2 regions of the Actinoplanes sp. NPDC026623 genome follow, and region 2 is predicted to be linked to the other one. Evidence: riboswitches for the same ligand, from Rfam matches in the RefSeq annotation. Region 2 holds a riboswitch; the other holds the start of a gene.
The links. A riboswitch is a leader RNA that binds a small molecule or an ion and turns the genes downstream of it on or off. The one in region 2 is predicted to bind S-adenosylmethionine.

Region 1: linked by a shared signal. The riboswitch ahead of thrC (threonine synthase) and the one ahead of AB0F10_RS35800 (GNAT family N-acetyltransferase) in region 2 are both predicted to bind S-adenosylmethionine.

Annotation. Positions count from the first base shown of each region.
Region 1 is NZ_JBEZXZ010000002.1:72,426-84,230, reverse strand. It holds gene AB0F10_RS01110 (alpha/beta fold hydrolase) at 1-969, opposite strand, end outside; gene AB0F10_RS01105 (hypothetical protein) at 1,014-1,706, opposite strand; gene AB0F10_RS01100 (AAA family ATPase) at 1,785-3,998, shown strand; gene AB0F10_RS01095 (DUF3263 domain-containing protein) at 4,004-4,381, opposite strand; gene AB0F10_RS01090 (ABC transporter permease subunit) at 4,422-5,432, opposite strand; gene AB0F10_RS01085 (ATP-binding cassette domain-containing protein) at 5,429-6,421, opposite strand; SAM riboswitch class I at 6,598-6,735, shown strand; gene thrC (threonine synthase) at 6,748-8,028, shown strand; gene AB0F10_RS01075 (GNAT family N-acetyltransferase) at 8,233-8,751, opposite strand; gene groL (chaperonin GroEL) at 9,102-10,724, shown strand; gene AB0F10_RS01065 (GNAT family N-acetyltransferase) at 10,788-11,789, opposite strand; gene AB0F10_RS01060 (MFS transporter) at 11,801-11,805, opposite strand, start outside.
Region 2 is NZ_JBEZXZ010000185.1:288-12,092, forward strand. It holds gene AB0F10_RS35790 (hypothetical protein) at 1-481, shown strand, start outside; gene AB0F10_RS35795 (GNAT family N-acetyltransferase) at 556-1,002, shown strand; gene AB0F10_RS35800 (GNAT family N-acetyltransferase) at 1,004-1,555, opposite strand; SAM riboswitch class IV at 1,573-1,687, opposite strand; gene AB0F10_RS35805 (PepSY domain-containing protein) at 1,764-2,390, opposite strand; gene AB0F10_RS35810 (HAMP domain-containing sensor histidine kinase) at 2,469-3,740, opposite strand; gene AB0F10_RS35815 (response regulator transcription factor) at 3,737-4,420, opposite strand; gene AB0F10_RS35820 (hypothetical protein) at 4,521-5,048, shown strand; gene AB0F10_RS35825 (PKD domain-containing protein) at 5,146-7,269, shown strand; gene AB0F10_RS35830 (BTAD domain-containing putative transcriptional regulator) at 7,306-9,015, opposite strand; gene AB0F10_RS35835 (multicopper oxidase domain-containing protein) at 9,211-10,881, shown strand; gene AB0F10_RS35840 (hypothetical protein) at 10,878-11,678, shown strand.

The sequences.
Region 1 (11,805 bases), on a different contig from region 2:
GACCCGGACCGGCGTGCCGGTCGCCGCGATGCCGCGGGCGTTGGCGTCCGCCTCCGACAGCGGGAAGAGCGTGTCGACCGCGCCCTGGATGAGCAGCGTCGGCGCCTTGATCCGGTCGATGACCGGCGCCGGGCTGGAGCGCCGCAGCAGCGCGTCCGAGGCGGCATCCGGCGTGCCGGTCGTCGCCATCTTCAGGTACGCGGCGCAGACGTCGGCCGCGAAGCGCCCGCAGGCGGGATCCGCGGGGACCGGCGGCGCGGCGCCGGGGCCGCGGGCGAGGTCCTCGACCGACGACGAGGCGCCGCCGAAGAACAGGCCGGCCCAGCTCTTCTTGAACACGCCCGGCGTGCTCGGCGCGGCGGCCGACTGCGGGAAGAACGCCCTGCCCAGGTCGTTCCAGGTGATCAGCGGAACGATCGCGTCGACCCGGGGGTCCTGCGCGGCGAGCAGCAGCGCCAGCGCGCCGCCGTACGAGCCGCCGACCACGCCGACCCGGGGGTCCCCGGCCGCGTCGGTCCGCACCCGGGGCTGCGCGGCCAGCCAGTCCAGCAGCCGCTGCGCGTCCCTGACCTCGTAGTCGGGGCTGTCCAGGTGGATCTCGCCGCCGCTGTTGCCGAAGCCACGCGCGGTCCAGGTCAGCACCGCGTAGCCGCGGTCGGCCAGCGACTCCGCGTCGTCGCTCACCGAGTTCTTGGAGCCGCCGAAGCCGTGCGCCAGGAGCACCGCCGGCACCTTCTGGTCCCCGCCGGACGGCAGGTAGAAGCGGGTGTCCAGGTCGACGGGCTCGGTGCCCGCGGGACCGGAGAGCACGGTCAGGCGCTGGTCGACGGCGGTCCAGGACTTGCGCTCGGGCAGTGCTGCCCAGCAGACCAGGGCGGCGAGCAGCACCAGGACCACCGAACCTGACACCACCCGGCGCCGTGTCGCTCTGGGCAGGGCACGGCGTAGCCGGGTAGGCAGGGCAGACATGCGCTCACGCTAGCGGGGTGCCGCTGAGCGTGAGCTGTGAAGCGCTAGCAGCCCTGCTGGTCCGTGTAGAAGAACTGCAGGGTGCTGCTGGCGCCGGCGTCGATCGAGGCCACCTTGTCGTCCTTGATCCGGAAGAGCAGGGCGTTACCGCCGTCGAGGGTGTACCAGGCGCTCGCGCCCACCCAGTCGTCCAGCTGCTTGCCGGCCGGGTACATGCCCTTGAGGCCGGCATAGGTCGTGCCGACCTTCGCGCCCGTGGGGGTGGCGATGTCCGTGCTGGTCACCGTCAGCCGCTGCAGCCGGCCGCTGGTGAACGCCAGGTCGGGGGAGTGGTACTTGCTCAGGCCCTTGGCGGCGCCGCAGGTCTTCTTGGTGGTGACCTTGCCGACCAGGCCGGCCGTCTTCAGCTCGCCCTGCGCGACGCCGATCGAGTAGGGCCCGATGCCGGCGGCCGTCAGCACGTCCGGCGAGCCGGCGGGCTTGCCGGCCGGGCCCTGCCGCGCCTTGCTGCCGCCACCGCTCTTCTTCGGCGGCTTCGCGGTCGACGTGCCCTCGGTCGGCGGCGTGCCCGGGCTCGCCGAGGCGCCGGGCTCGCCCAGGGCGGCGGCGCCCGCGGAGGCGGCGACGGACGCGCCGGGAGTCGCGGCCGGAGTGGCGACCTCCGGGTCGTCACTGCATGCGCCTGCGCCGAACACGGTCAGCGCGGCAACGGCCAAAGTGGCGTGACGGAACCTCATAGTGGTGGTGCCTCCCCATGCGGCGAACGACAGCTAGCGTGTCAACCTAGTCCCCTCGGCCAAACGGAGGCTCCCGCGGTGCCAGACGACCTCACGCTGACCGCCATCCAGCGGCCCGCGGCCCTCGACGCCCGCCGCGGAATCGTCCGTCTGCATCCCGAGGTGATGGCGGCGCTCGCCGTCAATCCGGGCGATCCGCTGCGGCTCACCGGGCGCCGGACCACGGCCGGCATCGCCGCCCGGGCCGAGCCGACGGCGAGCCGGGCCCTGCTCTACGCCGACGACCTGATTCTCGGCAATCTGGGCCTGCGCGACGGCGGCCAGGTGACGGTCACGCCCGTGCCGGTGGTCCAGGCGCGGCGGGTCACCCTCGCCGGTCCGGCCGAGATCGTCGCGGTGGTGTCGCCGGAGATGCTGCGCCTCGCGCTGCTCGGCAAGGTGGTCACCGCGGGCGACGACGTCTCGCTGCTGCCGCAGGACGTGCTTCCGGACGCTGGTCACCGGCCGCTGGTCGAGGCCGCCCGGCGCAGCCTCGCCAACCGCGTCGGCTACGCCTGGACCAGCACGCTGCTCACGGTGATCGCGCTCGAGGGCGCCGATTCCGCCCTCGTCACCATGGACACGGTGGTCGGCTGGCAGGACGGGCAGTCCTCTTCCGTACGCGACCAGCCCGCCCCGGCGCCGGCGACGGCGCGGTGGCCGGCGTCCACCGACCCGGAGACGCCCCCGCCCAGCCTGGGCGACCTGCCCGGCCTCCGGGCACAGGCGCAGGAGCTCGTCGAGCTGCTCGACCTCGGTTTCCACCATGGCGAGGTGCTGGGCCGGCTGGGCACCACGGTCTCGCTCGGCGTCCTCGTCAGCGGGCCGGCCGGCTCGGGCAAGTCGGCGCTGGTCCGGGCGGTGGCCGTCGAGGTGGGTGCGACCGTGCGTTCCGTCTGGGGGCCGGAGCTGGCCGCGCTGACCAACGACTCCGCGGCGGCCCGGCTGCGCGACCTGGCCCGCGACGTGCGCTCGGGCGGCCCGGCCGTGCTGCTGATCGCCGACGTCGACGCGCTCGCGCCCCGCGACGAGCCGGGGCCGCTGTCGACCGTCTTCCGCCAGGTGCTCGCGGAGCTGCTGAAGGCGGGCGGCGCGGTGGTGTGCACGACGAGCCGCCCCGAGGCGGTCGACCCCGCCCTGCGGGCGCCGGATCTGCTCGCCGTCCAGCTGGCCGTGCCGCTGCCGGACGCGGCGATGCGGCTCGAGCAGCTGCGGGTGCTGACCCGGGGCATGCCGCTGGCGGAGGACGTGCGGCTGGACGACGTCTCCGGGCGTACCCCCGGGTTCGTCGCCGCCGACCTGGGTGCCCTGGCCCGCGAGGCCGGGGTCCGCGCGGCCCTGCGGCAGAAGGACGCCGAGTCGCCGACCGTGGCGATGGCCGACTTCGAGGCCGCGCTCGATGTGGTCCGGCCGACCTCGATGGCCGAGTCGACGCTGGAGGTCGCCCAGGTGACCCTCGACGACGTCGGCGACATGGTCGAGGTGAAGCAGACCCTCACCGAGTCGGTGCTGTGGCCGCTGACCTATCCGGACACGTTCGCCCGGCTCGGCGTGCAGCCGCCCCGCGGCGTCCTGCTGTACGGCCCGCCCGGCTGCGGCAAGACGTACCTGGTCAAGGCCATCGCCGGGACGGGCAAGGCGAACGTGCTGTCGGTCAAGGGCGCCGAGCTGCTGAGCAAGTGGGTGGGCGACAGCGAGCGGGCCGTGCGGGAGCTGTTCCGGCGGGCCCGGGAGGCCGCGCCGACGCTGGTCTTCCTGGACGAGGTGGACGCGCTCGCGCCGACCCGCGGCCAGTCGACCGACGGCGGCACCACCGACCGGGTGGTGGCCGCGCTGCTGACCGAGCTGGACGGGGTGGAGTCGCTGCGCAACGTGGTGGTGATCGGCGCGACGAACCGGCCCGACCTGATCGACCCGGCGCTGCTGCGCCCGGGCCGGCTGGAGCGCCTGGTCTTCGTGCCGCCGCCGGACGCCGGGGCGCGGGCCGCGATCCTGCGCGCGTCCGCCAGGTCGGTGCCGCTCGACGGCGCGGTGGACCTGGACGAGCTCGGCGCGTCGCTGGAGGGCTATTCGGCCGCGGATTGCGCCGCGCTGATCCGCGAGGCGGCGCTCGCCGCGATGCGCGAGTCGCTGGACGCCTCCACGGTCACCGCGGCGCACGTCGGCGTCGCCCGCACGCGGGTGCGGGCCTCGCTGGACCCGGTGCAGGTCGCCTGGCTGGAGGCGTACGCGTCAACGCACGCGCCGGGTTAGGCGCCTCAGCGGCGGCGGGTGCGGGCCCGGGTGGAGCGCAGGCGGCGCAGCCGGCCGATCAGAACCGGGTCGTGCTCCAGCGCCGCCGGGTTGTCCAGCAGGGCGTTGAGCAGCTGGTAATAGCGGGTCGACGAGAGGCCGAACGCGTCGCGGATCGCCTGTTCCTTGGAGCCGGCGTGCTTCCACCACTTGCTCTCGAACGCGAGGATCTGCACCTCGCGGTCGGAGAGCGCGGGTGCCGGCGTGGTCTCGTCGGCGTCGGCCTCGCGGGGCGCCGGGACCTGCTGGTTGAGTTCGGCGTCGGGCTGCATGGCGCTCCTGGGCGGTGGGAGAGCACGCACAGATGTACGAAGGGGATCGCCAGCATAGTGGCAGCCGCCGATCCCCGCCGTGCGAGTGTGTGCCTGACCCGCCGAAACTACCTTAAGTGACGTCCCTGCTACGCATAGTCCACATGGCCACCCCCACAACGAGGATGACCAGGGCCGCGAGCACCCCGCCGGCCATCGGCCAGGTGAGCGTCAACGTTCCCGCCTGGCAACCCGGGTTGATCACGGAGTCGCAGGGCTGCCAGTCGGTCACCGTTATCGACTTGTCCATCCAGGCCGTGGCCCAGACCGGCACCAGGTACGCCTCGACGAAGTGCACCTGCGCCAGCGAGAGCAGGGTGCCGAGGCCGAACTGGAACACGATGATCGCGCCGATCGCCGTGCCCAGCGCCATCGCCGTATGCCGGCCGATCGAGGCGAGCCCGAAGCCGACCGCGCCCGCGACGAGCACCAGCACCAGCCCGCGCACCTCCATGAGCACGAAGGACTGCCACGCGCCGGACGTCATCGCGTCCATCGTCCCGCGCAGGTCGGCAACCAGCGCGAAGAGCCCGGTCCAGGCCGCCGACACCAGCACCGTCAGCGCGGTCAGGCCGGCCGTCAGCGCGCCGAGCTTGGTGCTCAGCACCCTGAGCCGTTGCGGGCGCCAGAGCAGCAGGTTCATCATCGCGCCGCTGCTCCACTCGGCGCCGACGTAGCTCGCGCCGACGAGGTACGCCATCACCGCGAGCAGCGCCGCCAGCGTGACGATCATCAGGCCGAACTGCTCCCGGAAGACGAACGTCGGCGGCATGTAGTACTCGGCCTGGTAGTCCGCCTTGGACGGCCGGTACCCGGGGTCGCAGTCGGGCGGGTAGTTCGCCGCCTGCGCCGTGCCCCGGGCGGTCTCGCAGGCCCTCATCTCCTCGGCGAGCGACTCGACGGCGAGCCGGTAGTCCCGGTCCGCCTCGGCCTGTGCCGCCGCGCGGACCGACGGGGTGCTCGGCTGGTGGGTCGCGAACATGCCCACCACGATCGCGGCCAGCAGTGCCAGCGTGCCGAATACGAAGAACCGGATGACCCGGCGCTTGGTGAGCCGCCGCATTTCCGCCCTGAAGAGGTTCACAGCCCCCACCCGCCGTTCGGGGTGGCCGCCACCGGCGCGGACTGGTCGACCTGGCGGTGCACTCCCTCGACCGGCGTGGTGCCGGTCAGCTCGAGGAACACGCTCTCCAGGTCGACAGTCACCGGCGCCAGCTCGCTGACGAAGAAGTCACGGGCGGCGAGCGCCCGGGTGATCGCGCTCGGCTCGGCGATGCCGGTGACCATGAGGTGATCGGCCTCGACCACCACCTGGGCGCCGATCTCCCGCAACGCTCCCGCGGAGGCGGTGAGGTCGCCGATCGACTCGACGCGGACCCGCACCGAGGAGGTCTCGTGCTGGGCGAGCACGTCGGAGACGGCTCCGGCGGCCACCCGGCGCCCGGCCGAGATGATCGTGACGGAGTCGCAGATCAACTGGATCTCGCCGAGGATGTGGCTGGAGATCAGCACGGTCATCCCGGAGGCGGCCAGGTTGCGCATCAGCGTGCGCATCTCCCGGATGCCGCCCGGGTCCAGGCCGTTCGCGGGCTCGTCCAGGATCAGCAGCCGCGGGTTCTTGAGCAGCGCGGACGCGACCGCGAGGCGCTGCTTCATGCCCAGCGAGTAGGTCTTCACCCGATCCTTCGAGCGGTCCCGCAGCCCGACGAGTTCGAGCACCTCGTCGACCCGGGCCCGGTGCACGCCGCCCGCGTCGGCCAGCAGGGAGAGGGTGTCGTGCGCGGAGAAGTTGCCGAAGAACTGCGGGCTCTCCACGATCGCGCCGACGGAGCCGATCACCTCGGGCAGCGCCCGCGGCACCTCGTGGCCGAGCAGCGACATCCGGCCGCCGTTCGCCTTGATCAGCCCGAGCAGGGTGCGCAGCGTGGTGGTCTTGCCGGAGCCGTTGGGCCCGAGGAAGCCGTGCACCTGCCCGGCCTCGACGAGCATGTCGAAGCCGTCGACGGCCCTGCGCACCCCCTTGCGGCTGCGATAGGTCTTCTGCAGACCCTGAATCTCCAGGACGGCGCTCACGCCGGACCTCCCGCGCGTTGTGGAATGACCTGCGTCACCTTAGGCACCCGCCGCCACCTGCACGCGGCTTTCGGCCCGCGGGCCGGGAGGCCGAGGAAAGGACGTCGCTCACACCTCGGGACGGTTGACTCCGATTCCGCCGCCCGCGTCGTAAGGTGTTGGGAACACAACTGAATACCTCATCCAGAGGGGCTGAGGGAACGGCCCGATGACGCCCCGGCAACCACCGCGCATGTCTCGATGACGAGGCCGCGTGCGGCAGGTGCTAATTCCGTCCCCATGTGCGTCCGATGACGCCCGGGGAAAGATGAGAGGAAGGCCTCATTGTGACGTCTGCCGTCGACGCCCCCAGCAAGTCCGCCAGCCCCGCCCGGGCCCTCGTCTGTCGTGGCTGCGGTGCCGAGTTTCCGCTGATCGCGCAGCACGCCTGTTACGAGTGTTTCGGCCCGCTCGAGGTCGCCTACGACGCCGCCGCGCTCGCCGCGGTCACCCGCGAGGCGATCGAGGCGGGCCCACAGAACATCTGGCGCTACGCCGCCCTGCTGCCCACCGGGCAGGACCCCGCGACCCGGGTCACCCTCGACCCCGGCCTGACCCCGCTGGTCAGCGCGCCCGCGTTGGCCGCCGAGATCGGGCTGCGGGCGCCGCTCTGGGTCAAGGACGACTCCGCCAACCCGACGCACTCCTTCAAGGACCGGGTCGTCTCCGTCGCGCTCACCGCCGCCCGGGAGCTGGGCTTCACCCGGTTCGCCTGCGCCTCGACCGGCAACCTGGCCAACTCCGTCGCCGCGCACGCCGCGCGCGCCGGGGTTCCGTCCATCGTCTTCATCCCCGGCGACCTCGAGCAGGGCAAAATCATCACCACCGCGGTGTACGGCGGCGAGCTGGTCGCGATCGACGGCTCCTACGACGACGTCAACCGGCTGTGCGGCGAGTTGGTCGAGACCGACGAGTTCGAGGACACCGCCTTCGTCAACGTCAACGTCCGGCCGTTCTACGCCGAGGGTTCGAAGACTCTGGGTTACGAGGTCGCCGAGCAACTCGGCTGGCGCATCCCCGCCCAGGTGGTCGTCCCGATGGCCAGCGGCGAGCTGCTGACCAAGATTGACAAGGCCTTCACCGAGCTCGTGGAGATCGGCCTGGTCGAGGCGCCCGAGGGCGGCTGGACCGTCTTCGGCGCGCAGTCGGCCGGCTGCAACCCCATCGCCACGGCACTGCACAAGGGCACCGACCAGATCATTCCGGTGAAGCCGACCGGCATCGCGAAGTCGCTGAACATCGGCGACCCGGCCGCCGGCGCCTACGCGATCGAGGCCGTGACCCGCACCGGAGGCTGGATGGACTACGCCGACGACGACGAGATCCGCGACGCCATCCAGTTGCTCGCCCGCACCACCGGCGTCTTCGCCGAGACCGCCGGCGGGGTCACCGTCGCGGTGCTCAGGAAGCTCGTCGCGAGCGGCCGGCTCGACCCCGACAAGGAGACCGTCGTCTACAACACGGGCGAGGGGCTCAAGACGCTGGACGCCGTCGCGGGGCAGGTCGGGCCGACGCACCGGATCAAGCCGTCGCTGCGCGGCGCTCGCGACGCCGGCCTCCTGGGCTGACGGAGAGTAACTGAACATCTGCCTAACGTCGAGATTCCTTCCCCTGAGGACTTGCGCCGGGATCTCAGGCTCGGCAGGATGCTCTACGCGGGAGGACGTGACGCCGTACGTGGCCCCACCTTTGAGCTTGGTGACAATCTCCTAGGGGTCCAACGACCCAGTGCCGGAGGCGCTGTGCGTGCGTCCTCCCGACCAACTTCCGCCCTAGGCTCGCCGGCGCATCTGCAGCTCGGTCAGGGCGGGGATGACCGGGTGCGGCACCCGCTTGCCGATGTCGCGGAAGCCCAGCCGTTCATAAGCCCGGACGGCCCGGTCGTTGCCGACCACGACCTCGAGCAGCAACTCCGGCCGGCCGGCCGCGACCGACCACCGCGCGACCGCCTCGATCAACTCGCTCAGCACCCCGGTGCCCCGGTGTGACGGTGTGATGTAGACCGCGAAGATCACCGTCGTGTCCGGCTCCTCGGGCAGCACCGTGCCGCCCGCGTGGCCGATCAGCCGGCCGCCCGGGTCCGCGACGAACTGGGCCAGCTGGTCGCCGGAGGAGGCCTGCACGACGCGCCGCCGGAAGTCGGCGTGCGGCCGGGCCGCCGCCTGGGCGAGGGTCTCCAGGAACGCGAGAGGGCTGTCGGCCAGCATCTCCAGCCGCAGTGCCCGCATCCGGGCCGCATCGCCGGGTGTGACCCGGTGCACGGTGACGGGCGGCGCCAGGGTGCTGGTCATGCTGCCTTGCTACCCGGTGACCGGGCGCGGGGCAAGCAGGACGTGGATATTCGACCGCGCGGGTGCACGAACCGGGCACCCCGGAGCCCGATCGTTCTGCTTGCACTCGCCCCATCAGAGTGCTAAACAAGTGATTGGCACTCGCGCCACGTGAGTGCCAGCAGGTCGGGACGGTGGGGTCACGGCAGCGGCATCGCCATCGGTGCCGGGGCACGGGACCGGTCGTCGCGGGCTATCCGGCTCGACCTGAGGACGTCACATCGCCAGGTGGTGACGTCCGCAGCGTTCTCAACGTGCGGAAACGGGCCGGACCGGCCCGGCACCGCGAATGTCCAGGAGGACACAGCCGTATGGCCAAGATCATCGCATTTGACGAGGAAGCTCGTCGCGGCCTCGAGAGTGGCATGAACCAGCTCGCCGACGCCGTCAAGGTGACGCTCGGTCCCAAGGGCCGCAACGTCGTGCTCGAGAAGAAGTGGGGCGCTCCCACCATCACCAACGATGGTGTGTCGATCGCCAAGGAGATCGAGCTCGAGGGCACCTTCGAGAAGATCGGCGCAGAGCTGGTCAAGGAGGTCGCCAAGAAGACCGACGACGTCGCGGGCGACGGCACGACGACGGCGACCGTCCTCGCGCAGGCCCTGGTCCGCGAAGGCCTGCGCAACGTCGCGGCCGGCGCCAACCCGATGGCGCTCAAGCGGGGCATCGAGGCTGCCGTAGCGGCCGTCTCCGAGGCCCTGTCGCAGCTAGCCAAGGATGTGGAGACCAAGGAGCAGATCGCCTCCACCGCCTCCATCTCCGCCGGTGACTCCACGGTCGGCGAGATCATCGCCGAGGCCATGGACAAGGTCGGCAAGGAAGGCGTCATCACCGTCGAGGAGAGCAACACCTTCGGGCTCGAGCTTGAGCTCACCGAGGGCATGCGCTTCGACAAGGGCTACATCTCGGCGTACTTCATGACCGACGCCGAGCGTATGGAGGCCGTCTTCGACGACCCGTACATCCTCATCGCGAACAGCAAGATCTCCGCGGTCAAGGACCTGCTCCCCATCCTCGAGAAGGTCATGCAGGGCGGCAAGCCGCTCATCATCCTCGCCGAGGACGTCGAGGGCGAGGCCCTCGCGACCCTGGTCGTCAACAAGGTGCGCGGCACCTTCAAGTCCGTCGCCGTCAAGGCGCCGGGCTTCGGCGACCGTCGCAAGGCCATGCTGGACGACATCGCGATCCTCACGGGCGCCACGGTCATCAGCGAGGAGGTCGGCCTCAAGCTCGACGCCGCCGACCTGAGCCTGCTGGGCCAGGCCCGCAAGGTCGTCATCACCAAGGACGAGACGACCATCGTCGACGGTGCCGGCAACGCCGAGCAGATCCAGGGCCGGGTCAACCAGATCCGCGCCGAGATCGAGAAGTCGGACTCCGACTACGACCGCGAGAAGCTGCAGGAGCGCCTGGCCAAGCTGGCCGGCGGCGTTGCGGTCATCAAGGTCGGCGCGGCCACCGAGGTCGAGCTCAAGGAGCGCAAGCACCGCATCGAGGACGCCGTTCGCAACGCGAAGGCGGCCGTCGAGGAGGGCATCGTCCCCGGTGGTGGCGTCGCGCTCGTGCAGGCCGGCAAGACCGCGTTCGACAAGCTCGACCTGGTGGGCGACGAGGCCACCGGTGCGAACATCGTCAAGGTCGCGCTGGACGCCCCGCTGCGTCAGATCGCCGTCAACGCCGGCCTCGAGGGCGGCGTCGTGGTGGAGAAGGTGCGCAACCTGGAAGCCGGTTGGGGCCTGAACGCCGCCAACGGCGAGTACGTCGACCTGCTGGCCGCGGGCATCATCGACCCGGCCAAGGTCACCCGCTCGGCGCTGCAGAACGCCGCGTCGATCGCCGCTCTGTTCCTCACGACCGAGGCGGTCGTGGCGGACAAGCCGGAGAAGAACCCGGCCCCGGCCGGTGGCCCCGGTGGCGGAGACATGGACTTCTGAGTCCAGCTTGCTGAAAGGGCGGGTCGCTTCGGCGGCCCGCCCTTTTCGCGTACCCGGGTGCCGTCAGAGTTGCTTGCGGTAGAGCAGGAAGGCGCGCTCGACGCGGGCGGCGACCGCCTTCGAGTAGAACGGCAGGGGACCGACCCAGCCGATCTGCACCCGGTCGTGCCCGCTCGCCCGCTGGTCGGCGAGGCACCGGCGCAGCAGCAGGGCGCCGATGCCCAGCCCGCGGGCGGCGGTGGCGGTGCCCATCGGCCCGAACCAGCCCGGCCGCGACGACCCGTACGCGGCGAAGCCCAGGATGGACCCGTCCTTGGCCAGGGCGAGGTGGCAGCCGGCCCGGTCCCGCCCGACCGAATGGGTGATCTCCCCGGCCCAGCCCTTGCCGAAGTTCGCCAGCGCGAAGCCGACCAGACCCGGCACGTCCTCGGCGCCGGCGCGCCGCACGACGATGCCCTCGCCGGCCAGCCGCGCCTCGTGGTCGGCGGTCGGTCCCAGCCCGGCGGCGGCGGTGTCCACTGTCATGTTCCAGGCCGGCTGGTCCTGCTCGAAGCCGAACGCCATGGCGGCGCAGATCGCGGGGGTGTAGCGCACGTCGATGCCGGGCCAGGCGTAGTAGGGCGCGTTGCCGGCGATGACGACGTCGCCGGCGCCGAGGCCGGCCAGCGCGCCCTCGACCCGGGCCAGCAGCGCCCGGGCGACGCCGCGACGGCGGTTCTGCGGGTCGACGGCGACCAGGTCGACGTGCCCGATCGAGGAGTCCCGGTGCGACACGGAGCCCAGCGCCACCCCGATGACCCGCCCGCCGGTGACGGAGACCGGCTCACCCGACAGCGCGGCGCCGGCCGCGGCGGGACCCGGGCCGGCCGACGTCAGGGCGATGAAACCCGCCAGCCTGCGCGGCGTCGTGGACCACCCGCCGGTGCCGGTGGTCTCGCGCAGGCGCAGCACGATGTCCGCGGCGTCGGCGGCGTCCTCCGGCAGGTCCAAAGCGGTCCGGCAGAGGGCCACCACGGCGGGAACGTCGTCGTCGGTCAGTTCGGAGATCCAGAACTCGCTGTCCACAACCGCCGAACCTACC
Region 2 (11,805 bases):
GGGCTACTCCACCACGGAGACCGGCCGCATGCAGCAGCGGCTGATCGGGAAGGACTACTACCGCCAGAAGGGCGACAGGTGGTTCCAGTTCCGGACCAGCCCCACCGACAGCCTGATCGACGACGTCGACAACACCGGCCTGCTCAACCCGCTGGCCACCGTCGAATTCGTCGACCAGTTCGCCGCCCTGAAGAAGGCCGGCACGGTGACGAAGACCAGCGCCACCTCGTACGCGTTCGGCTTCGCCTGGAAGCCCGGCACCCCCGACCGCCCCGCCGTCATCCCGGTGGCCGGCACGATCCAGGTCGACCCGAAGTCGGGCCTGGTGACCGCCATGTCCTACGACTACACCCTCGCCCACCCGAAGGGTGACGCGGACGCGAAGTTCTACAACACGGTGCGCTGGACGTACTCGGGCCACGGCCTGCCCGTCGACGTCAAGGTCCCGGCGCACGTGACGAAGCTGCTACCGCGCAAGTAGCTGCCGGGGTCCCGGCCGGCAGCCCCCTCGCGGGCCGGGACCCCGGCACAGACCGGCGCGGTAGTTTGACGATCATGGCGGACTGGGCGACTAGATCGGCTTCGTGGGCGGACGTCGAGGCGGTGGCCGAGCTACGGGCCGTGGTGCTCCGGGCGGACCTGGAGCGGCTCGGGCGGTACGACGAGCACCGGGTGCGGCAGCGGCTGCGGGACGGATTCGAACCCGGGCACACCAGGGTGATCGAGGTGGGCGGCGCGTTCGCCGGCTGCGTGTCGCTGCGGCCCGCCGCGGACGCGCACTGGCTGGAGCACTTCTACCTGGCCCCGCACCTGCAGGGCAGCGGGATCGGCACGGCCGTGCTGCGCAGCCTGCTGGAGCGGTGCGACCGCGACGGCATTCGCGTCCGGCTCAACGTGTTGCGGGGCAGCCCGGCCCGCCGGCTGTACGAGCGGCACGGATTCACCCTCGTGTCCGAGGATCCGGTGGACGTCTTCATGCTGCGCGAGCCGGTCTCGGAGTAATTCAGCGGCGGACCAGGCTCGAGGCGTCGGACCAGGCCATCCGCAGCTTCACGGGTGTGCCGTTGAGGCGGCTCGGGTCGCCGCCGGGCGGCGACACCGTCGCGGTCTCCGCACGGATCGCACCTGACGCGCGGTAGAACCGCTGTGCCGCGGCGTTCTGCCGCAGCACCCAGAGGAACATCGCGTCGCCGGCCGCTCGATCGACGACGGCCCGGGCCGCGCGGGCCAGCAGCCGGGTGCCGAGGCCGGTCCGGTGCTGATCGTGGACCACGTGCAGGTTGTCGACGAGACTCCCCCACGTGGCGTCGGCGTCGAGGACGCAGTGGATGAAGCCCACCAGCCGGCCGTCCCGCTCGGCGACGACGGTGTCCGTGCCGGCCGGGGTGGCCAGCCGCGCCGACCACACGGTACGGCGATCGGCCGCCACGTCGCCGTCCAGGAACGAGTCGGCATAGGCGCCCCGATAATGCCGGCGCCAGCTGTCGGCGTGCAGGTCGGCGATCCGGTCGGCGTCGTCCGGACCCGCGGGCCGGAGCAGTAGTACGGAACCCATGACGACACCCTCCGGTGCTTCGCGGCTTGCCCGGCACCTCCGTGCCGGGCCCGGTCCTCACCCGGAGCACCCCGCCCGCGAACGGAGGGTTGCCGGCCAGCAAGCCGGGGCTGTGCGCTGGCACTCATGACCTGTACGCCGCAACGTAGCACCGAACGCCCGCGGTGGCGGGGCACCGTGGCGAACCACGGGCCCCGCCGCGTCTGGATCAGTCGTCGGAGCCGTGCCCGCCGTGCCGGCCGTGGTCGTCGGCGCCGTTGTCGTCGGCGCCGTGCCCGCCGCCCTGGCCGTGGTCGTCGGTGCCGTTGTCGTCGGTGCCGTTGTCGTCCGTGCCGTGGTCGTCGGTGCCGTGGTCGCGGCGGTCGTCGGTGCCGTTGTCGTCGGACGAGCGGGTCTTCACCCGGTCCGAACCCTTGGTGCGGTGCCGCAGCACCGCGCCGGTGGCCCGGTCCACGTCGATGTCGTGCCGCACGCCGTTGGTCACGACGTCGATGTCCCAGACCGCGCGGCCGTGCTCGGTCTCGGCCTCGATGCCGGTGACCCGGCCGCCGCCGGCGACGCCCAGCGCGATCGCGCGGGCGGCGTCGATGTCGACGGCAGCCGGCGACGCGGCCCCCGTGGTGGCGGGCGCCGGGGCCGGCGTCGAGAAGTCGTCGTCCGCCGAGCCCGTCGGCACCGGGTCGCCGTTCGGCAGCATCGGCACGGCGCCGCCGCGGTCGTCGGACGAGCGTGCGGGTGCCGGGTCGTCGGCGCCGGCGGCGAGCGCGGTGCCGCCGAGGGCGAGCGCGGCGGTGACGCCGAGGGCGAGGGTGGAAACGGGGCGTAGCTTGATCATCGTGGTGCCTCCGGTGCGGCGGGCTGTTTGACCTCTGCACAGTGGCCCAGCGGGGATTAGCGGCGCGCTGTGCGATCGCTAAGCCATGGTTAAGGGCCCGGCCAGTTCGAGCACCACCCGGGCGCCGCCGTCGCTTCCGGCCTCGACCCGCATGCTCCCGCCGCCGGTCTCGGCGGCCTGCCGGGCGATGTCCAGGCCCAGGCCGGTCGAGCCCGAGCCGGACACCCCGCGGCGCGGCGCGGATTGCGGGAATCCCGGCCCGGAATCCGATATGGCCAGGACGCCGCCGCCGCCGGGCCGCGCGGTCAGCGACACCGCGAGATCGGTGCCGTCCGGGGTGTGTGCGAAGACGTTGCCGAGCAGGGCGTCGAGCGCCGCGGCGAGGTCGTCGGCCGGCACCGCCACCGGCAGCGGCGTGCCGGGCAGCTCACGATGCACTGCCCGGTCGGTGTCGTCGGCCAGCACGGACCAGAACGCGACCCGCTCGGACACCACGGCGGTGGCGTCGCAGCCGGTCCTCGGGCGTTTCGAGCCGCGGCGGCGGGCCTGCAGGATGATCGCGGTGACGGCCCGCTCGATCGCGTCCGCGGCGTCGGCGAGCCGGGCCGCGTCGTCGGGGTCACGCAGCGTCTCGGCCTCCAGCCGCAGCGCGGTCAGCGGGGTGCGGAGCCGGTGTGACAGGTCCGCGACCTGTTCACGTTCCTGGCGCAGCAGGTCCTGGATGCGCCCGGCCAGGTGATTCAGCGCGCCGGCCACCTCGCGCAGTTCGGGCGGCCCGGCGGGCGTGGCCCGCGCCGACAGCTCCGCCCGCGCCAGCCGGTGCGAGACCGCGGACAGCTCCGCGATCGGTGCGACCAGATTCCGGGCGAACCGGTCCGCGACCACCAGGCCCAGCAGCACCAGGGCGATGCCGAGCCCGGCGAGCACCAGCCACGCCTTGCCGACCCCGTCGGTCAGCTCCGCGCGCGGCACCACCGTGCGGACCACGGCCGTGCCGTGCGCGGTGACCACCGGCACGACGATCTCCCGGCCCGCGGGGCCGTCGACGGTGAACGTCTGCCCGGCCGCGCTCGCCAGCCGCACCGCCGCGGTGGGCGGCGCCGGGGCGCCGAGCACCCGCCCGTCCGGCAGATAGACCGTCACCGGCACCGACGCCCCGCTCAGCGACAGCTCCAGCTCGCCCGCGTCGCTGGTGGCGACCAGCGGCACGATCGCCCGGACCACGTCGTCGGCCCTGCTGACCGCCCGGTCCGCGGCGACCTGGCGTACGAGAAACGCCAGCGGCACCAGGAACGCCAGCAGCACCAGGCAGGTGGTGGCGGCCACCAGCAGGGTGAGGCGGCGTCTCATGCCGGCTCGTTCAGCCGCACGCCGACCCCTCGCACGGTGTGCAGGTAGCGCGGCGCCTGCGCGGTCTCGCCGAGCTTGCGGCGCAGCCAGGACAGGTGCACGTCGACGGTCTTGTCGGCGCCGCCGTACGGCACCTGCCACACCTCGGCCAGCAGTTCCCGTTTCGACACCACCTGTCCGGGGCGGCCGGCCAGGTAGTGCAGCAGGTCGAACTCGCGGGGGGTGAGTTCCAGCGGCGTGCCGTCCAGCGACGCGGTCCGGGCGCCGGCGTCGAGGCGCAGGCCGCCGACGATGATCTCGGCCTGCTCCGGCCGGTTCTCGCCGCCGCGGCGCAGCACGGCCCGGATCCGGGCGTCGAGTTGTGCGGCGGTGAAGGGTTTGACGAGGTAGTCGTCGGCGCCGGCGTCCAATACCTGGACGATGTCGGTGTCGTCGTCGCGGGCGGTTGCGACGATCACGGGGACGGGACTGACCGCGCGGAGCATGCGCAGCAGTTCGCGGCCGTCGAGGTCGGGCAGGCCGAGGTCGAGCACGACCAGGTCGGGGCGCTCGGCCAGGGCGGTCTGCAGGCCCTGCATGGCGGTGCCGCAGGCGGCGACGGCGTGGCCCCGCTCGCGCAGCGCGCGCAGCAGGTGGGTGCGGATCGCCGGGTCGTCCTCGATCAGCAACAGGTGGGCCACCACCGCACGGTAGCCCGGAGCCGCCCGCCACCTGCGGCTTAACCTTCCCTTAGCGCGTTGCGGGCCCGGCGTTAGCGTTCGAGACGGCATAGTCGGCCCCATGACGCGACGAACGCTGCTCGGCACCGCCGGCTGGATCGGCGTGGCGGTGCTGGCCGTGCTGGTCGGGCTGGCCGCGGTCCGGGTGATCGGCGACGGCCTCACCTCGGACGCGGGGCGGACCCGGTCGGCGGCGGAGGTGGCCCGCGAGCTTGCCGCGCGCGCGACGCCCACCACCGGCGACGGCCCGGCGTCGACCGGACCCGCCGCCGTCGCCGAGCCGGAACCCACCCCGGCAGAGACCTCCGCGCCCGCCGCCACCGCGCCCACGGGCGGCGGCAGGGCGCCGTCGGCCGGGCTCCGCTCGTTCCGCACCCAGGGCGGCACCGTCGTGGCCCGGTGCCGGGACGGCCGGGTCGAGATCGTCGCCATGTCGCCGCTGGCCGGGTACGCCGTGCACGAGCGCGACCAGGGCCCGCGGGCGCAGGCGGAGGGCGAGTTCCGGGGCGCCGCCGACGACCACGACCGGGTCAAGGTCCGGGTCAGCTGCGCCGGCGACCAGCCCGTCCTGGCCGAACGGGACCGCTGAGGCGGCCGTCGCGTCGCGGCCCGGCCGCCTCAGCGGGACCACAGGAACGCCAAAGGGCGCGTCCATATGGTGGCGACTCCAGAATCTTAGGAGCGCCATGAAGAAGACACTGGCTCGCCTGCCGGTCACGCTCGGCGTGATCGTGACGGCGGTGGCGGCGGTTGCCGGCACCGCCGCCGCAGTGGCCATCACACCGGCCACCGGGCGAACTGGCACTCTCGTGCAGATCGGTCCGATCGCCGAGCACGGTTTCCCCGCCTGGTACCGGGACAGCAACAACGTCCGGCTGGAGCTCTGCACCGACCCGGGCGACCTGCTGTGCCCTGCGGCCGCCGACGAGATGCCCCACCCCGACGAGCCGGTGTCGTTCCCGGACAACTTCCCCGGTGAGTCCTTCTACCAGCTCGCCGGCGCCGACTTCCCGATCGCCGGTGGCGCCCGGGTGACGGTCGGCATGAACGTCGAGGCGGCGTTCGCCCGCGAGGACCCGATCCCCGGGGACCAGGTGGTCTTCGGCCGGGTCCGGATCCGGTTCGACGCACCCACCGGCCAGCGTTTCCGCATCACCCACCCGTACGGGATCGACGACATCGTCGCTGGTGACAAGGGCGTGAACATGACCGAGGACGTCGGCATCGCGCCGGGCGCGTTCGGTGGTGTCCTGAGCAGCCGGATCGGGCCGTTCCTGAAGTGGGACCCGAACGCGGGGGCCGCCGCGCCAGCCGGCTACACCGGCGACCCCGCCGTCAACCACAAGGTCGTCGGCAGCCCGTACGACACGAACTTCGTGCGCGTCGAGCGGCTGGACCCGGCCTCCGGGGCGGTGCTCAGCGAGGTCGGCTTCACGGACCTGTTCAGCGTCCAGGGCCGGCTCGCGACCAACGGCGGCGTCGACATCGACCAGGCCACCTACACGGCGAACCCGGACGGCACCGGCACGGTCGAGGTGTTCGCGAGCAGCGAGACCGACCAGGTCATCGAGATCGTCGGCAACCAGACGCTGGGCTTCCACAACACCCGCCTGCGCGGCAGCGGGGGCCGCTACTACGGCCGGTTCCCGCTCAGCGGTTCCGTGCCGAGGGGCACGAAGATCGAGGTGATGAACTCGAGCGATCGTCCGGTCACCCGCAAGTCGCGGGAACTGGTCGACCTCGTCACGGTCACCGGCCTCGCGTACGACGCCGACGCGCAGACCCTGGCGGTCTCCGCCGCCTCCAGTGACCTCAAGCAGCCCCCGGCCTTCTCGGTCGCCGGGTTCGGCCCGCTCACCGACGCGCCGTTCCAGAACGTCGTCGCTCCGCCGGCCGCGATCACGGTCACCTCGTCCGCGGGCGGGTCCGCGACCGTCCCGGTGGCGGGCACCGGCCGGCCGTTCCTGCCGAGCGCCCCGGTGGCCGGGCCGACGGCCGACGCCGCACCCGTCGTCGGGCAGACGGTCCGCCTGGACGCCGCCGGCTCGGCCGGTGAGATCGACGGGTACACCTGGACGCAGACCGCCGGGCCGGCGGTCACGCTGTCGGACCCGAACGGGTCCACGACCACGTTCGTGCCGACCGTGGCGGACAGGTACAGGTTCACGCTGACCGTGCACGGGCCCGGCGGCGACAGCGTGCCGGCGCCGGTGACCGTCAACGTGGTCGTGCCGGCCGCGCCGAAGGCCAAGCCCGGCCCGGATCAGGTCGTGGTCCGGGGCCGCACGGTCGCGCTGGACGGCTCCAAGTCGGTCGGCGCCGAGACGTACTCGTGGCGGCAGGTGTCCGGTCCGCCGGTCACGCTGATCAATCCGACCAGCGCGAAGCCGACGTTCACCTTCCCGGTGCAGGCGCTGCCCGCGGTGCCCGGCCCGAACAAGGGCTTCGCCTACAACAACGATGCGGTGGAGCTCGAGCTGACGGTCAAGACCCCGACCGGCGTCGACAGCAGCAGGATCTTCATCCGCCCGCAGCCGGAGACGCTGTCCGGCCTCTCGGTGCGCTACCGCACCAACAGCAACGAGTGGCGGATCTCGGGTACCAGCAGCCTGCTCGCGGGCCAGCGGGTCGCCGTGGTCCTCGGCAGCACGCTCACCGGCCAGACGATCGGTGCGCCGGTGACCGTTGACGGCACCGGGGCGTTCGACCTGCGGGTGACCGGCACCAACCCGGGCGCCGTGCGCACGGTCAGCTTCGTCACGACGACCGGCGCGCAGCAGCTCGCCTTCGCGGTGAACGTGACCAACTGACGAACTGAACAGGCAGGTCAGCGGCGGCGGTCTCCCTCAGGAGGCCGCCGTCAGCTGTTCGCGCAGGTGCGCGGTGGACGCCTGCGACACCTGCTCCCGGATGGCGTCGCGGATCAGCGAGCTGCGATGCCGCACGGTGCCGTCGGGCTCGTCGCGCAGCAGGTGGGCGTGCACCAGTTCGTCGATCGAGGCCAGCACCTGCTGCACCGAACGGCCGGTGAGCGGGACCAGGTCGGCCGCGCTCAGCGGGCCGAGCACCGCGCACAGGCGCAGCACGTCCCAGGCCGGCTCGCGCATCCACCGGGTCCGCTGCCGGGCGATCTGCATGGCGACCGCGCAGGCGATCTCGGGCGGCCGGGTCGCGACCGCCACCAGCGCGGGAATCCCGCCGCTGCGCTCGGCCGTCCGGTCGTCGCCCAGCGCCGCCAGCTCGTCCGCGCTCAGCGGGCCGAGCCGCAGCACCGCCGTGGTGTTCAGCGCCGCCAGCGGCCGGTCGATGACCTGGGACGGGTAGTGGTAGGTCAGCACGATCCGCAGCCGCGGGCAGCGCCGGCCCAGCCAGGCCAGCTCCGCGACGCTGGCACCGTCCAGGTCGGCGGCGTCGTCCACGGCCAGGAAGACCCGCTCGGGGCCGTCGAACACGGTGCCGATCAGCTCCAGCTCGCCGGGGCCGAGCGGCTGTTCGGGGCGGGCGCCGTCGACGGCCGCGAGGACCTCCGGCCCGGCTCCCAGGTCGGTCAGCACGGCGCGCAGCCAGGCGAGCCGGAACACGGCCGAACCGGCATGTCCGATTCCGACCCGGCCGGGTGCCCGCCGGGCCAGCTCGGCCACGAACGCCGACTTGCCCGCGCCGACCGGGCCGACGACGTGCACGACCGACGGCGTGGCCGGTTCGAACAGCGCCTCCATCTGGTGGTGGCGGCCGAGGAAGCCGGTCGCCTCCGCCGGCGCGGCGGTGACGGGGCCGGCCGCCGGCCGCGCGGACGCGGCGGGCTTGGGGAGGCGGTGCGCCAGGGCGGCGCTCTGCAGGCGGACCAGATCGGCCGAGGGCGGCAGGCCCAGCTCCTCGTCGAGCACCCGCCGGCAGCGGTCGAAGATGCGCAGCGCCTGGTCGGGCCGGTCCATCGCGACCGCCGCCATCATCGCCGCCTGGTACCCCGACTCGAGGAACGGGCTGAGCCCGATCGCCTCCTGGGCCAGGCGCAACGACCGCGCGGGATCCTCAGGCAGCGCGGCGCAGGCCAGCGCCAGGAGGGCGTCGACCGTGGCGACCTGCACCTCGGTGCGGGCCGGCTCGGCCCACTCGGCGTACGGGTCCTCCTGGAACGGCAGCTGGCGGGCCAGGGCGAGGATCGAGGAGTGCACGTCCAGGCGCTCGGGGCCGTGCGGCGGGAGGGCGTCCAGGCTGCGGGTCTGCTCTCGAAGCTCGGCCAGGTCGAGCCCGGCGCGGCTGGTGTCGAACAGGTATCCGCCGCTGCGGGTGACGATGAACCAGGTCGCCGCGTTGCCGCAGGGCTGCAGGCGCCGCCGGATCATCGACACGTAGTGCTCCAGCGTGGCGACGTGGTTGCCGGGCAGTTCGTTGCCCCAGACCGCGTCGGCCAGGGCGTCCTTCGACTGGATGCGGTCGTGCCGGGCGGCCAGCACCGCGAGCACCTGCCGGGCGCGCCGGGGCAGCTCCCCGGCGGGCATGGCGGCACCGCCGTCGTCGGTCACCATGAGCGACCCCAACACCGTGACGCGCATCCGACCGGCCTCCTCGAGAGCATGCATTACGCCGGATATCGACGGCTCGGGCCGGGTCATGAGGAGTTGACCAGGCCTGCCTGAGGTTGTTGCGAACGCGGGCAGAGGCCGACGACAGGTTTTCCACCGGGACACGTCAGCACCCGCCGCTAGCGTCTGCGCCGGATCTGGCACGTCGAAACACGGAGAGTATGGATGACTGACGGAATGTTGACTCGGCGAGGTCTGCTCAAGGGCGCACTCGCGATCGGTGGTGGCGGCATGATCGTGGCCGGCACCGGCGGTGAAGTGGTTGCCGCCGAGAGCTCCCTCGCGGCGAAGTACACACCGACGCCATACACGAACCTGTTCCGCCGCCCGCCGGTGCTGATGCCGTGCCAGCAGGGCGTCGACGACAAGGGCCCGTTCCACCGCTACCGGCTCACCCAGCGGATCGGCCAGGCCAGCATCGTGCCCGGCCTGCTCACCACGATCGCGGGCTACAACGGGATCTTCCCGGGCCCGACCATCAAGGTGCCGCAGGGCACCCGCGCCGAGGTCCGGATCGCGAACGCGCTCGGCGCGCACCCGCTGTACAGCGGCGAGTTCAGCACGGTCACCCACCTGCACGGCTCGGCCTCGCTGCCGCAGTACGACGGGTACGCGAACGACCACACCCGCCCCGGGCAGGCCAAGACCTACCGCTACCCGAACTGGCAGCAGGCCCGCACGCTCTGGTACCACGACCACAACCACCGCGTCACGGCGAAGAACGCGTTCGTCGGGCTGGCCGCGCAGTACCACCTGAGCGACAAGTACGAGCGCGCCCAGCTGCCCCAGGACGAGTACGACGTCCCGCTGATCGTCAGCGACATGGCGTTCAAGGCCGACGGCTCGGTGAAGTTCGACGACTCGGACAACGCCGGCTTCATGGGCGACGTGATCATGGTCAACGGCGTGCCGTGGCCCAAGATGCGGGTCAAGCCCCGCGTCTACCGGTTTCGGGTGCTCGTGTCCAGCATCTCCCGTTCGTACCGGTTCAAGCTGAGCACCGACGAGCCGGTCTACGTCGTCGCGACCGACGCCGGGATGACCCCGAAGGTCAACGCGGTGCAGTCCTGGCGGCACGCGCCCGCCGAGCGCTACGAGGTGCTCATCGACTTCCGCAAGTACAAGCCGGGCACCAAGGTCGAGCTGCGGAACCTCAGCAACAAGAACAACGAGGACTACGGCAACACCGGCAAGGTGATGCAGTTCGAGGTCGTCGCCGATTCGGCCGGGCCCGACCCGTACGTGATCCCCACGACGCTCGATCTCGGGCCGCAGCCGTGGGCGGGCCAGGGCGCGATCGAGGTCAACAAGCTGACGCCCGACATGGCGACGGCCCGGCGCCGCCTGCGGGTGGAGCGCAAGCACGGCATCTGGACCGTCAACGGCGAGACGTGGGACGACATCGAGAAGACCGGTTTCCAGCGGGTCTTCGGCAACCCGAAGCCCTACGACGTCGAGATCTGGGACCTGGTCAACGAGTCGGGCGGCTGGTTCCACCCGCTGCACATCCACCTGATCGACGGCCAGATCATCGGCCGCAACAGCACCCCGGACGGCAAGGCGCACGCCTGGGAGGGCGGCGGCAAGGACGTCTTCTACCTCGGCGAGAACGAGACGGTCAGCGTGCTGATGCAGTTCACCACCGGCGGCGGCAACGCCGGCGGGCGGTACATGGTGCACTGCCACAACCTCGTCCACGAGGACAGCGACATGATGATCCAGTTCGCGGTGGGTGACGTCAACGTCAACGACCCGATCAGCTCCGACGCGGCGTGCCCGGACGCCGAGGCGGAACAGCCGGTGGTGTACGCGCCGAGCTACCCGCTGGGCACGTGATGAAGCGCCGCAAGTGGGACCTCGGCCTGCGGTGGTTCGTGGTGCTCGCCCTGGTGCTGTGCGGCGTGGCGGCGATGGCCCGCTGGGGCACCAGGTTCGCCGGACCGGCGCAGGCGCAGGCGCAGGCGCAGGCGCAGGCCGCCGCCGGACCGGTCACCGATGACGCCGGGGACGAACTGGCCACGACGACCTTCGACGGGCCGATGGTGCGCCGGCGGGCGGCCATCGCGATTCACCCGGCGAAGGGCGCCGATCGCGGGCAGATCGCCCGTGAGCTGCGCCTGGCGGCACAGCGGGCCAAGATCGGCGCGCTGACCGACGCGACGTTCGCGGTGTTCAGCCCCGAGCTGCTGGAGTATCTGGTGCCGGAGCAGACGCTGGTGCTGGCGGAGGGCGTGTCCGTGCCGGACGCCGAGGCGTTCATGCGCGACCACCAGCCCGCCGGCGTGGCGTTCTACCTGGTGGCGCCGGTGGTCCTGCACGACCTGACGTTCGCGGTCGTCCCGGCGCCGGGCCTCACGCCGGCCCAGGTCTCGGCGACGGTGGACCGCGACGGCATCCTGTCCGACTCGCTGAACCGCTACGTCACCACGAAGCAGCGCGCCGGGCTGACCATCCGGTACTTCGGCGCGATCCTCAGCGATGGCCAGATCGAGGCCGTGCGGCAGGCCCTGGGGCACGCCGCGCGGGTGCCGGCCGACCGGGTGGCGGTCACGGCGAATCTGCCCGGCCCCGGCGTGGACCTGTCCAACGGGATTCCCGACCTGACCCCCGAGGGCGGCCACCACCACGGCTGACCCTGCCGCCTTTCTGAAGGGCCGTCCCCGGTATCGGGGGCGGCCCTTCAGCGTGCACTCAGCCGGACGCGAGGTGGACCACACCGCCATTGCCCAAGATGTGCGAATTCAGCGCTTTTCCCCTGAC